Regions from separate parts of the Kosakonia oryzae genome, predicted to be linked through region 1. Evidence: predicted binding sites of a transcription regulator. Region 1 holds the regulator's gene; the other holds the start of a gene.
What was found. Region 1 encodes PurR, which represses purine synthesis genes. Its sites were predicted from a motif close to CANGCAAACGTTTGCNTG; they were not measured.

Region 2: purE (5-(carboxyamino)imidazole ribonucleotide mutase) is a predicted target of PurR. The motif match lies at 5,037-5,054, and genes of this name have one in related genera.

What each region holds. Positions count from the first base shown of each region.
Region 1 is NZ_CP014007.2:3,016,805-3,024,503, reverse strand. Features, by position in the region: gene AWR26_RS14370 (riboflavin synthase) at 1-70, shown strand, start outside; gene cfa (cyclopropane fatty acyl phospholipid synthase) at 100-1,248, opposite strand; gene punC (purine nucleoside transporter PunC) at 1,546-2,745, opposite strand; gene punR (DNA-binding transcriptional activator PunR) at 2,856-3,767, shown strand; gene purR (HTH-type transcriptional repressor PurR) at 3,786-4,811, opposite strand; gene cydH (cytochrome bd-I oxidase subunit CydH) at 5,111-5,200, shown strand; gene AWR26_RS14340 (MFS transporter) at 5,365-6,534, shown strand; gene sodB (superoxide dismutase [Fe]) at 6,565-7,146, opposite strand; gene AWR26_RS14330 (C40 family peptidase) at 7,270-7,699, opposite strand, start outside.
Region 2 is NZ_CP014007.2:4,015,753-4,023,451, forward strand. Features, by position in the region: gene AWR26_RS19095 (PTS transporter subunit EIIC) at 1-625, shown strand, start outside; gene malI (Mal regulon transcriptional regulator MalI) at 707-1,723, shown strand; partial or broken gene AWR26_RS19105 (metal-dependent hydrolase) at 1,737-2,090, shown strand; gene cysS (cysteine--tRNA ligase) at 2,218-3,603, opposite strand; gene ppiB (peptidylprolyl isomerase B) at 3,777-4,271, shown strand; gene lpxH (UDP-2,3-diacylglucosamine diphosphatase) at 4,274-4,996, shown strand; gene purE (5-(carboxyamino)imidazole ribonucleotide mutase) at 5,126-5,635, shown strand; gene purK (5-(carboxyamino)imidazole ribonucleotide synthase) at 5,632-6,699, shown strand; gene AWR26_RS19135 (hypothetical protein) at 7,124-7,699, opposite strand, start outside.

The sequences.
Region 1 (7,699 bases):
GGCCGTGGTCGATACCGTTGAGCGCGTGCTGGCGGCAAAAGAAGCCGCTGTCATCAGCAGCGAAGAGTAAAAAAACCCCGGCTTGCCGGGGTTTTTGTTTTAGCGCGGAACGCGCAGGCCGTGTTCGATACCGCGGCTGAAGACCACCTGCCACAGTTGAATATCACGTGCGCGGAAAGCGCCTGCACAAGCGTTCAGATAATAGCTGAACATCCGTTTGAAGCGTTCAGAGTAGTTGTCGGCAATTTCCGGCCAGGCGGCAAGAAAACGTTCATACCAGGCCATCAGCGTGCGATCGTAATCAGCGCCGAAGTTGTGCCAGTCTTCCATCACGAAATGTGATTCGCTGGCATTAGCAATCTGGCGTACGGAAGGCAGGCAACCGTTCGGGAAGATATAGCGGTTGATCCAGGGATCAACATTGAGATCGGTGCGTTTTGAACCGATAGTGTGCAGCAGGAAAATGCCGTCCGGTTTAAGGTTGCGATCCACCACGCTGAAATAGGTCGCGTAATTTTTCGGCCCCACATGTTCAAACATCCCGACGGAGACAATGCGGTCAAACTGCTCATTCAGATCGCGATAATCCTGCAGGCGAATATCGACATCCAGCCCTTCACAACGCTGTTGCGCCATTTTTTGCTGTTCCGCCGAGATCGTTACGCCGACCACGCTGACGCCGTAATTCTGCGCCATAAATTGTGCCAGCCCGCCCCAGCCGCAGCCGATATCCAGCACGCGCATACCGGGTTTCAGCTTCAGTTTTTCACCGATAAGCTTCAATTTCGCCCGTTGTGCGTCGTCGAGATTTTCTGCGTCTTTCCAGTAGGCGCAAGAGTATTGCATCTGCGGATCCAGCATGCGGGTAAATAGATCATTACCAAGGTCGTAATGCTCTTTACCGACAATCCAGGCCCGTTTTTTACTTTGCAGATTAAATAATCTTGCTCCGGCAATGCGGAGTGTGTCTTTGAAATTGTGCGGAAGCTGTTTTTCCAGTCCGGCGCGCAGTACTTTGGTGAAGAAGATATCCAGACGATCGCATTCCCACCAACCGTCCATATAACTTTCGCCTAGCCCGAGCGAACCTTCCTGTAAAACACGTTTAAAAAAATCCGGGTTTTTCACCTGGATATCTGAAGCGGCGGGACCGTTGACGCGGATACCTGCGCGGCTCAGTAACTCGTTTGCTATACGGAACCAATTATCATCCCGTACGCCAACTTCTTCTATACACGATGAACTCATAACTTCTCCATCACTCGCAGTGATCTGAACCTTCAAACAGCGTAGTCGCTTTTTCGGGCTTGTGAGAAATCTCACGGTTTTCACCGTGAGGCTGATATCCGACGTAGAACAGAGGAAGGGAGATGACCCTTGCCGAAAGGCCGTCCCTGGAATGACGGGCACAATCCGGTGCCCGTTACTACATAATATTTATCGTATTTATTAAAAACCGAAAATCAGTATAGGCCTCAATATCTGGTGATTCAACTTAAAGCTGTTAGCAAGCTAATCACTTCCTTGTTGATAGTCGTTAACAAATCACCCGTGCGAAGAGGAGGAGACAGCCTCATCTTTTACCGTTTCGGTATTACGCTGATGTTGCTGGCGATAGCCAAACGCCGCCAGCAGCACCATCACCACCATCACGCTGGTGGTGGTAAACAGTGGCGTGGCAATTAGCCCTGAAACCACCAGGCTTGCCAGGAAACACAACCCAAGTTGCAACGTATTTTGCAGCGCGGCTGCGCGGCCAGTTGCCTGGGGAAACGGGCGTAACGCCTGTGCCACCACAACAGGATAGATGGCGCCGTTGGCCATTGCCATAAAACAGAACGGGATCAGCAGTGCGGTCAGTGATGCCTGCGGCAGCAAACCCACGATCCAGGTGGCAATCACGCTTAGCCCAAAGGCGCTCAGCAGCCACGGAAGCAGGCGCGAACCCTGCCATTTTTGCAATGCGGCGCGGCAACCATAGCCGCCAATCAGGAAGGCAACGGTCTGCGGTACGTAGCTCAGACCAATGACTGACGGACCATAACCCATCTCGTGCAAAATAAACGGCGAACCGGTCAGCCAGGCAAAAAAACTGGCCGAGCAGGCGGCGTAGATAATGACATTGCCGCAATACGCTTTATTGCGCAGCAGATCGAAAAAGGTCAGCGGTTGTTCATGCAGCGCAGCAGTCTGCGCGGGCGTTTTCAACCGCCAGGCGGGCACCATCAGCACAAGGGTTATTGCCAGCAGCGTGGCAAAAATCGCCTGCCAGGAGAAGTGCTCCAGCATCCAGGCTCCCAGCAGAGGGGCAAGTGCAGGCGTCAGGCCCACCAGCGGCATAATGGTTGCGAAGATACGATTAACGCGGTGTGCCGGATAGTGGTCAGTGACCAGCGCCTGCCAACTGACGGTAGCGGCACAAACGCCGATCGCCTGTACGAAACGCAGCGCCAGTAACAGGCTGGCGTCCCGTACCCACAATGTTCCCAGGCAGCCAAGCGCGAAAATGGCCAGCCCGCTCAACAGAATGGGTCTGCGACCATAGCGATCCGACAATGGCCCCCACACCAGTTGTGCGACAGCAAAGCCAGCCAGAAACAAACTGAGCGTGGCGCTGACGATGGCCGGAGAGGTTTGCAAATCTTGTTGTATCGCGCTGAACGCGGGCAGGTACATGTCGGTGGCTAAAAAGCCGAGCACGCTTAATCCCGCGAGCCAGACTAAAAATCCTTTGCCAGGTTGCATTTGAGTTCTCACCTTGTTGCTTCTTCAGGGCTGTCGAGTGTAAGGAGTGCTTTTCCGCTTGTGAAACGCTAATATTTGCGCAGTGATTTCAAAATTTTTGCAGGCAGATTATGTGGTCAGAATATTCACTGGAAGTGGTTGATGCTGTTGCACGCAACGGAAGTTTCAGCGGTGCCGCTCAGGAGTTGCACCGTGTGCCTTCAGCAGTGAGCTATACCGTGCGCCAACTGGAAGAGTGGCTGGCGGTTCCGTTATTTGAACGCCGTCATCGCGATGTGGAGTTAACACCTGCCGGAAGCTGGTTTTTAAAAGAGGGGCGATCTGTTATCAAAAAAATGCAGATCACCCGCCAGCAGTGCCAACAGATCGCTAACGGCTGGCGCGGTCAACTGGCGATTGCCGTGGATAACATTGTGAAACCGGCGCGAACACGGCAATTGATCGTCGATTTCTACCGACATTTTAACGACGTCGAATTACAGGTTTACCAGGAGGTGTTTAACGGTGTCTGGGATGCGCTGGCAGATGGCCGCGTTGAGGTGGCGATTGGCGCGACTCAGGCGATCCCGGTCGGTGGACGGTATGCGTTTCGTGATATGGGCATGCTGAGCTGGAAATGCGTGGTCTCCAGCCGCCATCCGCTAGCATCAATGCCCGGCCCGCTAAGCGATGAAACGTTGCGCAACTGGCCCTCGTTGATCCAGGAAGATACGTCGCGCTCGTTGCCTAAACGTATTACCTGGCTGCTGGATAACCAGAAGCGGGTCATCGTGCCGGACTGGTCCTCTTCAGAAGCCTGTCTTTCTGCCGGGCTGTGTGTGGGGATGGTGCCCGCGCATTTCGCCCGTCCCCGGCTGGACAGCGGCGACTGGGTGGCGCTGGAACTGGAGAATCCGTTTCCGGATGCGGCCTGCTGCCTGACATGGCAACAAAATGACGCATCACCGGCGTTGAGCTGGCTGCTGGAGTATCTGGGGGACAGTGAGACGCTGAACAGCGAATGGTTGCGGGAGCCACAGTAGCGGCCCCCGCAGGGGTGATTAACGGCGGTAGTCGCGGAATGGGCCATCTGCCACTGAACGACGTTCGATCAGACGCGGATGAACTTCGATGGACTGCGACTCTTCGCGTTTGTTGACAATACGATCGAGCAACATGGTAAAGGCCGTTTCACCCAGCGAATCTTTCGGCTGATGGATGGTGGTCAGCGCGGGCGTAAAGTAGCGGGAATTGCGCACATTGTCATAGCCGATCAGCGAAATATCCTGGGGAACGCGCAGCCCCATCTCATCCGCCGCGCAGAGCGCGCCCATCGCCATAATATCGCCGCCGCAGAACACGGCAGTGGGGCGGTGTGACTGGTTGAGGATCTGCTGCATCGCCCGGTAACCTGATTCCGGTTCAAAGTCGCCCTGTACGATCCAGTTTTCCGGTACGGTGATGATCGCTTCTTCCATCGCCTTCATAAAACCGGCGAGGCGGCCTGCGCCGGTGTTGCGCTCCAGCGGGCCAGGGATGACGCCGATATCGCGATGCCCGCGCTCAATCAGATAGCGGCCGGCCATATAGCCGCCTTCAAAAGCGTTATCAATGACCGAGTCGGTAAAATCGGCTTTCGCCTCGCCCCAGTCCATCACGACCATCGGAATATTACGGTACTCTTCCAGCATGCTCAGCAGCGGCTCCGGGTATTCGGAGCACATCACCAGCAGGCCATCGACGCGTTTTTGCGCCATCATCGACAGGTAGGCGCGCTGTTTCTCAAGGCTGTTCCAGGCGTTGCCGAGGATCAAGGTGTAGCCTTTCTGGAAGCATTTTTTCTCTACGGCTTCGATGATCTCGGCAAAATAGGCGGCTTCGCTGCTGGTGGCCAGCAAACCGATCGATTTAGTGTGATTGACCTTCAGGCTACGCGCCACGGCGCTGGGGGAGTAATGTAACTCTTTGATCGCTGCCCATACGGCGTTGCGAGTCTCTTCAGCGACGAAGCGCGTTTTGTTAATTACATGAGATACGGTTGTAGTGGAAACGTTTGCTCGTTTCGCGACGTCTTTAATCGTTGCCATCAGAAATCACTCCAGACCATATCATAAGCTCCTGATAATACTTAAGGTAAACGTTTGCCTTCCATCACCCTGAACCCCAGCAAAGTGAGTGCGGTACGCCGGGAAAAAGACACTAAACGTCAGGAGGGGAGTCAATGGCCGGTACGCTAATAAATTTAGCGTCGAATTTTGTCTTATCTTGAGCAAAAGGGGAAGCGCTAAAACATATCTCCCCCGAATTCCTGCAAGATTTTTATGATTATTTGTGCAAAAATGCGCAAACCCACTATTTGTGGGGAAATGAAAATGGAGAAAAATTGATGAGCACCGATCTGAAGTATTCTTTGGTCACTACCGTCATTGTTCTGAGCCTGATTGTTTTCGGTGGGCTGACCGCCGCGCTGCATTGATCTGGCACGAGGGAGAGCCTTCTCCCTCGGCTTTCCCCGCCATTGTTATCACTTCTGCAATAATCTTTTGTCATTCTGCTAACTTCTGTTTTTTGTGATTGCTGTCATACTTTTGACTTCTGCGACAGTGTCCCCAACCGACACGGCTTTTTCGGAGTCAAACGATGAAAATTAATTTCCCTCTGCTTGCCCTGGCGATTGGCGCCTTTGGGATAGGTACAACGGAGTTCTCCCCGATGGGGTTGCTGCCCGTTATTGCCCGTGGCGTCGATGTTTCCATTCCGGCGGCGGGAATGCTGATTAGCGCTTATGCGATTGGCGTGATGGTGGGAGCGCCACTGATGACGCTGCTGCTGTCGCACCGAGGCAGACGTAATGCGCTGATTTTTCTGATGGCGATCTTTACGCTGGGTAATGTGCTGTCGGCAATCGCGCCGGACTACACCACTTTAATGTTGGCGCGCATCGTCACCAGCCTCAACCACGGTGCTTTCTTTGGTCTGGGTTCGGTTGTTGCCGCAAGCGTGGTAGCAAAAGAGAAACAAGCCAGCGCCGTCGCGACCATGTTTATGGGGCTGACTATCGCCAATATTGGCGGTGTGCCTGCTGCAACCTGGCTGGGTGAAACCATCGGCTGGCGCATGTCGTTTATGGCGACCGCCGTGCTGGGCCTGGTTGCTATGCTGAGCCTCTACTTCTCGCTGCCTGGCGGCGGAACGGGCGAACGTCCGGATGTACGCAAAGAGTTGTCCGTGCTGGTTCGTCCACAGGTGCTGTCGGCACTGCTGACGACGGTGCTCGGTGCAGGCGCGATGTTTACGCTCTATACCTATATTTCGCCGGTGCTGCGCACCATTACTGATGCTACGCCGGTATTTGTTACCGGGATGTTGGTTCTGATTGGCGTCGGTTTCTCGATTGGTAACTACCTTGGCGGCAAACTGGCGGATCGTTCGGTAACCGGTACGCTGAAAGGCTTTCTTATCCTGCTGATTGCCATCATGCTGGCCATTCCGTTCCTGGCCCGCAGCGAAGTGGGCGCGGCTATCAGTATGGTGGTCTGGGGCGCTGCGACCTTTGCCGTGGTTCCGCCGCTGCAAATGCGTGTAATGCGCGTCGCACATGAAGCGCCGGGGCTCTCTTCTTCAGTGAACATCGGTGCCTTTAACCTCGGTAACGCACTCGGTGCGGCTGCGGGCGGCGCGGTGATCTCCGGCGGTCTGGGTTATGATTTTGTCCCGGTGATGGGGGCGATTATTGCCGGGCTTGGGCTGATGGTGGTGCTGTTTTCCGGGCGCTCCCGGCCGGAACGAGCCTGTGCGGCAGTCGAGTAAAAAGAGGAGGGGCTATGCCCCTCCTTTGTTTTATGCGGCGAAATTCTTCGCCACGAAGGTCCAGTTGACCAGCGCCCAGAAGTGTTCAAGGTAGTTCGGACGGGCGTTGCGGTAGTCAATGTAATAAGCATGTTCCCAGACATCGACAGTCAGCAGCGGTGTCGCATTCGTCGTCAGCGGTGTTCCCGCATTGGACGTTGAGACAATCGCCAACCCGCCATCCGCTTTTTTCACCAGCCATGTCCAGCCTGAACCAAAGTTTTTCACTGCGGCATCGGTAAACTGCGCTTTAAACTCGGCAAAGCTGCCAAATGTTTTAGCAATCGCAGCGGCTAGTTCGCCAGTCGGCTCACCGCCAGCGTGCGGCGCGAGGCAGTTCCAGTAGAAAGTGTGATTCCAGACCTGCGCGGCGTTATTGAACACGCCACCTTCGCTGTGCTTAACGATCTCTTCCAGCGTTTTGCCTTCGAAGGCGGTGCCTTTGATCAAATTGTTGAGGTTAGTGACATAAGTCTGATGGTGCTTACCATAGTGATACTCCAGCGTTTCGGCTGAGATATGCGGCATCAGGGCGTCTTTTGCATACGGTAATGCAGGTAATTCGAACGACATTGCTACTCTCCTTCATTATTTTAATACACCCAATAACCCTACTGAGTGTGAGGCTTAGAGTAACAAATCGCGGAGACGGGAAAAAGAGAACATCGCCTGTCGCAGTGACGACAGGCGATGAGATCAACGAATGGTTTTTGGTGTAACGACGCGGCGAGCGCCGACGTAATGGCGCTGCCAGTAGTCTTCGCTAAGGGAAGTGACCTGAATATCCTGGCCGCTGCGCGGAGACTGGATAAACTTGCCGTTGCCAACGTACACGCCAACGTGATCGGCGGTACCGCGACCTTGCGTGCGGAAGAATACCAGATCGCCGCTTTCCAGCTCTGCCACATTCACCGGCGAAGCATCACGCAGGTGATACATTTCGTTGGCGGTGCGCGGAATGCGGAATTTCACTAAATCCTTATAGGCGTAATAGACCAGACCACTACAATCAAAACCGGTGCTCGGCGAGGTGCCGCCCCAGCGGTAAGGTTTACCAATCTGGTTCATCAGTTTCGACATCGCCGTTTTCTGGGCTTTCTGGATACGCACTTTATGCGCTTCAGCA
Region 2 (7,699 bases), 1.0 Mb from region 1:
CAAAAAGATTGCTTTCGGTATCCTCTTCTCGGCGGCGCTGACTTGCTTCCTGACCGGGATCACCGAGCCGGTTGAGTTTACCTTTATCTTTGTCGCGCCGATCCTCTATGTCTTTAACGCCATCATGGCGGGCCTGGCTTATATGACGATGTACCTGCTGCACGCACACATCGCCAAATCATTCTCTGCCGGTTTTATTGATTACCTGTCATTCGGCATTCTGCCTTCGTTTAACGGCTATCAGACCAACTTCCTGAACGCTATTATCGTCGGTATTCCGATGGCGCTGATTTACTACTTCACCTTCCGCTTTGTGATCCGCCGTTTTGATGTCAAAACGCCAGGCCGTACCGACGTGACCGCCGTGGCGGACGATAAAACCGATACCGAACTGGCGACCGAAATTATCGGCCTGCTGGGCGGCGCGCAGAATATTGATTCCGTGGGTTCATGCATCACCCGTTTGCGCCTCGAAGTGGCGAAGAGCGAAATGGTGGATAAAGATGGCCTTAACGGGCTGGGCGCACGCGGCGTGGTGTTCGTGGGCGACAGCGGTATTCAGGTGATTTTTGGTGCGAGGGCGCAATTTATCGCACAAACCATGTCCACGATGATTGGCAAATAATATTATGCCGGATTGGCGCCTCTGTGCCAGGTTACCCGAGGCGCTAACCCGGCGGATAAGCAGGAAATTCAGGGAGCAGAGTTGAAGAAAGTCAGCATTATTGATGTCGCAAAACAGGCGGGCGTTTCCGTCTCCACCGTCTCGCTGGTGCTGCGTCAGAAAGGGAAAATCTCAGAAGCCACGATCGAGAAAGTCCATGCGGCGATCGCGGCGCTCGGCTATGTACAAAACGTCGCGGCGGCTAACCTGCGCGCCAACACCTCCAACCTGATTGGGCTTATCCTGCGCGATTTCAGCGACAGCTTTTCCATCAAAGTGATGGCCAGTATCGTTCAGGAGCTGGAAAAGCAGGGCTATATGGTGTTCCTCGGCCAGCCGCTTAATGATGGCGAGCACCTGGAACGCTGCCTGCTCTCCTTCCAGCAACAGGGCGTGGCGGGCGTGATTTATCTCGCCTCGGACACGCGCAGCGCCTCGCTGCCTGAACAGATCCGCCAGTGCCACCTTCCGCTGGTAGTGGTTTCACAGTCACTGCTCAACGAAAACTGCGATTTGGTGATGCGTGATAACCGCCAGGCGGCGAGCCTGGCGACGCGCTACCTGATTGAACGCGGGCACCGCAGCATTGCCTATATTGGCGGCGTTGAGGGCGATTTACTTCGCCAGCAGCGGCTGTTGGGTTTTCGCAGCGCGATGAGCCAGTATGGGCTGGTGCTGCGTGAAGGTTCAACGCCGGATTGTAGCGACGACACCCAGGCGGCAAGCTACGCCACCCGACAACTGCTGGAAAATAACAACACCATCACCGCCCTGCTCTGTCACTCCCCGGCGGCGATGATTGGCTCGATATCCGGTATTCACCACACCGGGCGCACTATCGGCAAGGATGTCTTTCTCTCTCAACAAGTTGCGTTGATAGGCTTTGAGGATATGCTGCACGTCAACCTCACCTCGCCCTCGTTCACCTATGTCTCTTCTGCCAGTGAAGAGACCGGGCGCCAGGCTGCCGGGCTGATGCTGCGCAAACTGAAAGAACCAGAATTACAGACCCAGCGCATTACGCTCTCCGGGCAGCTTATCGCCCGCGAGTCAGCGTAATTAACCGCGGCGTTATCGCGGATTTACCCACTCGCTGCTGTTTGCCTTCGTCGTACCGCTGCTGGTCGCGTGGTTTGGGCGAAAACGGTTTAAAGCCAGCCTGCTGCGCTGCTGGGCATTTTTAACGGTTTCGCTGTTATCGCACAGCCTGCTGGATTCAATAACCACTGGCGGTAAAGGCGTCGGCTGGCTGTGGCCGTGGTCAGATGAACGCTTCTTTGCGCCCTGGCAGGTAATTAAAGTCGCACCGTTTGCCCTGTCACGCTACACCACGCCATATGGTCACCAGGTGATCATTTCGGAGTTGCTGTGGGTGTGGCTGCCAGGTGTGATAGTGATGGGATTGTTGTGGTGGCGCAGGCGTTAAAGGGTGGATGGCGGTTTTCGTGTTAACCGGCGTTGTGCAGGCCGGATAAGCGGCATCCGGCGCTCGTTAGCGAATGGCAGAGAAAAACACGCCAGAGATAAAAAAAGCGGCCGAAGCCGCTTTTTTCTTATTTACGACGCCAGGTGGTGCCCTGCGGGCCATCTTCCAGCACGATGCCCATCTCGTTGAGACGGTCACGCGCCGCATCGGCCGCTGCCCAGTCCTTCGCTTTACGCGCATCCAGACGCTGCTGGATCAGCTGTTCGATTTCAACCACTTCGCCATCGTCCGCTTGCGCACCGCTTTGCAGGAAAACATCCGGCTCCTGCTCCAGCAAACCAAGTACGCCCGCCAGCTTGCGCATATGTGATGCCAGCGCGTTGGCCGCATGCGCATCTTCCGTTTTCAGACGGTTCACTTCACGCGCCATGTCGAACAGCACCGAGTAAGCTTCCGGCGTGTTGAAATCATCATCCATTGCTTCCACAAAACGCGCTTCAAACGCCTCGCCGCCTTCCGCCGGCACGGCGCTGTCCGTACCGCGCAGTGCGGTGTAGAGACGCTCCAGCGCAGAGCGTGCCTGCTTGAGGTTCTCTTCGCTGTAGTTCAACTGGCTGCGGTAATGACCGGACATCAGGAAGTAGCGGATGGTTTCCGCGTCGTAATACTTCAGCACGTCGCGCACGGTAAAGAAGTTACCCAGCGATTTGGACATCTTTTCGCGGTCAACCATTACCATGCCGGAGTGCATCCAGTAATTCACGTACTCGCCGTCATGGGCGCAGGTAGACTGCGCGATTTCGTTTTCATGATGCGGGAACATCAGATCAGAACCGCCGCCGTGAATGTCGAAATGTGAACCGAGCTGTTTGCAGTTCATCGCCGAGCACTCAATGTGCCAGCCCGGACGCCCTTCGCCCCACGGCGACTGCCAGCTCGGCTCGCCCGGCTTGGACATTTTCCACAATACGAAATCCATCGGGTTGCGTTTGACGTCAGCGACTTCCACGCGCGCCCCCGCCTGCAACTGATCCAGATCCTGGCGCGAAAGCTGGCCGTAACTCGGATCCGTCGGCACGGAGAACATCACGTCGCCGTTGTCAGCCACATAAGCGTGGCCGCGTTCCAGCAGGCGTTCGGTGATTTCAATAATTTCGTGGATATGGTGCGTCGCGCGCGGCTCGCTGTCCGGACGCAGAATATTGAGCGCATCAAAATCCTTATGCATCTCGACGATCATACGATCGACCAGCGCAACAAAGCTTTCGCCGTTTTCATTCGCGCGTTTAATGATTTTATCGTCAATATCGGTGATGTTACGCACATACTTCAGCTTATAGCCGAGAAAACGCAGGTAACGTGCAACCACGTCGAAAGCCACAAAAGTGCGGCCGTGGCCAATATGACACAGATCGTAAACAGTGATACCACACACGTACATGCCGACTTCCCCGGCATGAATAGGTTTGAATTCCTCTTTTTGGCGCGTCAGTGTATTAAAGATTTTTAACATCGAAGATTCCATTTGGACGTGTGTGGAACGAAAACCGCATATATTACCCGTAATTCAAACCCGAAGCAGCACACTTTGCAAGGTGATCCCACCTCGCGGTTATGCTATAACAGGCGACTATCTCTGACCCACTGGCGGGTCTGTGCACTACACTATCAGAACAGGATGCAATAATGGTTACTTTCCACACTAATCACGGCGACATCGTAATCAAAACGTTTGACGATAAAGCGCCTGAAACAGTTAAAAACTTCCTGGACTACTGCCGTGAAGGTTTCTATAACAACACGATTTTCCACCGTGTTATCAACGGCTTCATGATTCAGGGCGGCGGCTTCGAACCGGGTATGAATCAGAAAGTCACTAAAGATCCGATCAAAAACGAAGCCAATAACGGTCTGAAAAACAGCCGTGGTACGCTGGCAATGGCGCGTACTCAGGCGCCGCACTCCGCAACTGCGCAGTTCTTCATCAACGTGGCAGACAACGACTTCCTGAACTTCAGCGGCGAAAGCCTGCAAGGCTGGGGCTACTGTGTCTTCGCCGAAGTGGTTGAAGGCATGGATGTGGTTGACAAAATCAAAGGCGTTTCCACCGGTCGTAGCGGCATGCATCAGGACGTTCCGAAAGAAGACGTTGTGATTGAAAACGTGACCGTCAGCGAGTAAGCGTGGCGACACTCTTTATTGCAGATTTGCACCTGCAAACAGAAGAACCGGCGATCACCGCCGGTTTTCTGCGTTTTTTAGCCGGTGAGGCTCGCCAGGCGGACGCGCTCTATATTCTGGGCGATCTGTTTGAAGCCTGGATCGGCGATGACGATCCCAATCCGCTGCACCAGCAAATCGCCAGCGCCATCAAATCGCTGGTTGAAAGCGGCGTACCCTGTTACTTCATTCACGGCAACCGGGATTTCCTGCTCGGCAAACGCTTTGCCCGCCAAAGCGGTATGCAACTGCTACCGGAAACGCAAGTGCTTGACCTGTATAACCGCAAGGTATTGATCATGCATGGCGATACGCTATGTACCGACGATGCCGGTTACCAGGCGTTTCGTAAAAAAGTCCACACGCCGTGGATACAAACCCTGTTTCTCGCCCTACCGCTGTTCATCCGCCGTCGTGTCGCCGCGAAAATGCGCGCCGGAAGTAAAGCCGCTAACAGCAGTAAATCGCAGGCGATCATGGACGTGAACCCGCAAGCCGTCATCGACGCGATGGAAAAGTACCGCGTTCAGTGGTTGATCCACGGCCATACGCATCGCCCGGCAGTACATGAATTGACGGCCAATAACGCTCCGGCTTATCGCGCCGTTCTCGGTGCCTGGCACAGCGAAGGCTCAATGGTGCGCGTTAGCGAAACCGGTGTCGAACTGCGCTTTTTTCCCTTCTGAATAACAACGCCAGGATGGCGGCAAACGCGCAAAACATCGCCACGCAACCGTTTTCCTTCGCCATTTTACGTGCTATTCTCTGTGCCCTCTTTTGTCGTCTGAAGTACACCCACAGGAGTTTTGAGACGCATGTCTTCAAGCAACCAACCGGCGCGCATCGCCATTGTTATGGGATCGAAAAGCGACTGGGCAACCATGCAGTTCGCCGCAGAAATCCTTGATACCCTGAACGTCCCGCACCATGTTGAAATCGTCTCCGCACACCGCACTCCGGATAAACTGTTTAGCTTCGCCGAAAGCGCAGAGCAGAACGGTTTTCAGGTGATTATCGCCGGTGCTGGCGGCGCGGCGCATTTGCCAGGGATGATTGCGGCCAAAACGCTGGTGCCGGTGCTGGGTGTACCAGTACAAAGTGCCGCGCTGAGCGGCGTTGATAGCCTTTACTCTATCGTCCAGATGCCGCGCGGTATTCCTGTTGGTACACTGGCGATCGGCAAAGCTGGCGCGGCAAACGCGGCGCTGCTGGCCGCGCAAATCCTCGCCCAGCACGATGCTGCACTGCATCAGCGTCTGGCGCAGTGGCGTAAAACCCAGACCGACGAAGTGCTGGACAATCCGGATCCCCGGGGTGCGGCATGAAGCAGGTTTGCGTATTAGGTAACGGCCAGCTTGGCCGCATGCTGCGCCAGGCCGGTGAGCCGCTGAGCATTGCTGTGTGGCCGGTCGGGCTGGACGCAGCGCCGGAAGCGGTGCCGGTTCAGCAGAGCGTGATCACGGCGGAAATTGAACGCTGGCCGGAAACGGCGCTGACCCGCGAACTGGCGCGTCATCCGGCGTTTGTAAACCGCGACGTATTTCCGGTAATTGCGGATCGCCTGACGCAGAAACAACTCTTTGACAAACTGCAACTCGCCACTGCGCCATGGCAACTGCTGGCGGAGAAAAGCGAGTGGCCGGGCGTGTTTTCGCGTCTGGGCGAGCTGGCCATCGTCAAACGCCGCGTCGGCGGTTATGACGGTCGCGGCCAGTGGCGTCTGCGAGCTACCGATACCGATCAACTGCCGGAAGAGTGCTACGGCGAGTGCATCGTCGAGCAGGGCATCAACTTTTCAGGTGAAGTGTCACTGGTTGGCGCGCGCGGTCATGATGGCAGCACAGTGTTTTATCCGCTGACGCACAACCTGCATCAGGATGGCATTTTGCGTACCAGCGTGGTTTTCCCGCAGGCCAACGCCGAACAGCAGCAGCAGGCCGAAGAGATGCTTTCGGCGATCATGCACGAGCTGAACTACGTCGGCGTAATGGCGATGGAGTGCTTTGTCACCCCGGCCGGGCTGCTGATTAACGAGCTGGCGCCGCGTGTTCACAACAGCGGCCACTGGACGCAAAACGGTGCCTCAATCAGTCAGTTTGAACTGCATCTGCGCGCGATAGTGGATTTACCGTTGCCGCCGCCAGTGGTCAATAGCCCGTCGGTGATGATCAACCTGATTGGCAGCGATCTCAATTACGACTGGCTGAAGCTGCCGCTGGTGCATCTGCACTGGTACGACAAAGAGGTGCGTCCGGGGCGTAAAGTGGGTCACCTGAACCTCAACGACAGCGACACCGCCCGTCTGAGCGCCACGCTGGAAGCGCTGGTTCCGCTGTTACCGCCGGAATATGCCAGCGGCATCGCCTGGGCGCAGTCAAAACTGCAGTAAGCTATCGATTTACGCTGGCGGTCATCGCCAGCGTTTTCAATTTTCGCTTGCTGCGTTCCTTTGAAGCAAGCTGCTTTCATAAACGTCCTGTACACGTATCAGTTTCGCGCCACAACATTACAGATCATCTGAGGTAAATTAATCTCCGCCAGAATTTTATTTGCCAACTGCTCAGGGGTTGCATTTTTTGACGTCAGGTAAATATCTTTCTTCCACATAACGGCAATTTTCGCTAATTTCAGCAAATGATATTTCCGGATGCTGGGCAGTAATATGACCTCGAATGAGGAAATAATGGCGTTTCCTTTGTGAATTCCCTCTCGCGTATTGGAACTATCGTAGATATATTTCTCCCGAACATTTGGATCCGAACCGAGTATAAACTCCTGCCGATAAATCAAACGTAAGCCCCGAAGCGATCGCGTCAAGCATTCGACACATTCGAGGTATTCAGAGGGATATTGACTGCCGCCAGAATTTTATACGCCAGTTGATTAGGGGTGGCATCTTTAGCCGTAAGATAAAGATCGCGCTTCCAGGAAGTAGATACTCTGGCTAAATGCAGTAAATGTTCCATCATGACGCCGGGAGGTAAAACGGCGTCTTCAAGAGGAATGACCGGATTTCCTGCATGGATGAATGGGCTCGTATCAGAACAGTCATAAACATTTTGCGCATTCGGCCCTGGCTCCGTCTCCAGAATCAGATGGTTTTTATAAAATAATCGGCTACCTGATGATGTATTTTGAATGTGCCAAGCGCGCGGGCTAATATCAAGGTCATCACGTGATGAAAAACCAACTATTCTATTATTGCGATAAAAAACGGAGGTTCTTCCATCATCATGGCTGTTCGTTCGACGGTTCAATTCCAGTCGAATTCGGCAAAACTCAGTCGTTTCCGTGTCATAATAATAAAATGATGAGAATTTATTTTTGCCTGGATCGGTGAACCAACATTTAAAGCTCGTTCCTATATCATAATAAAAGTAAGCGGGCGC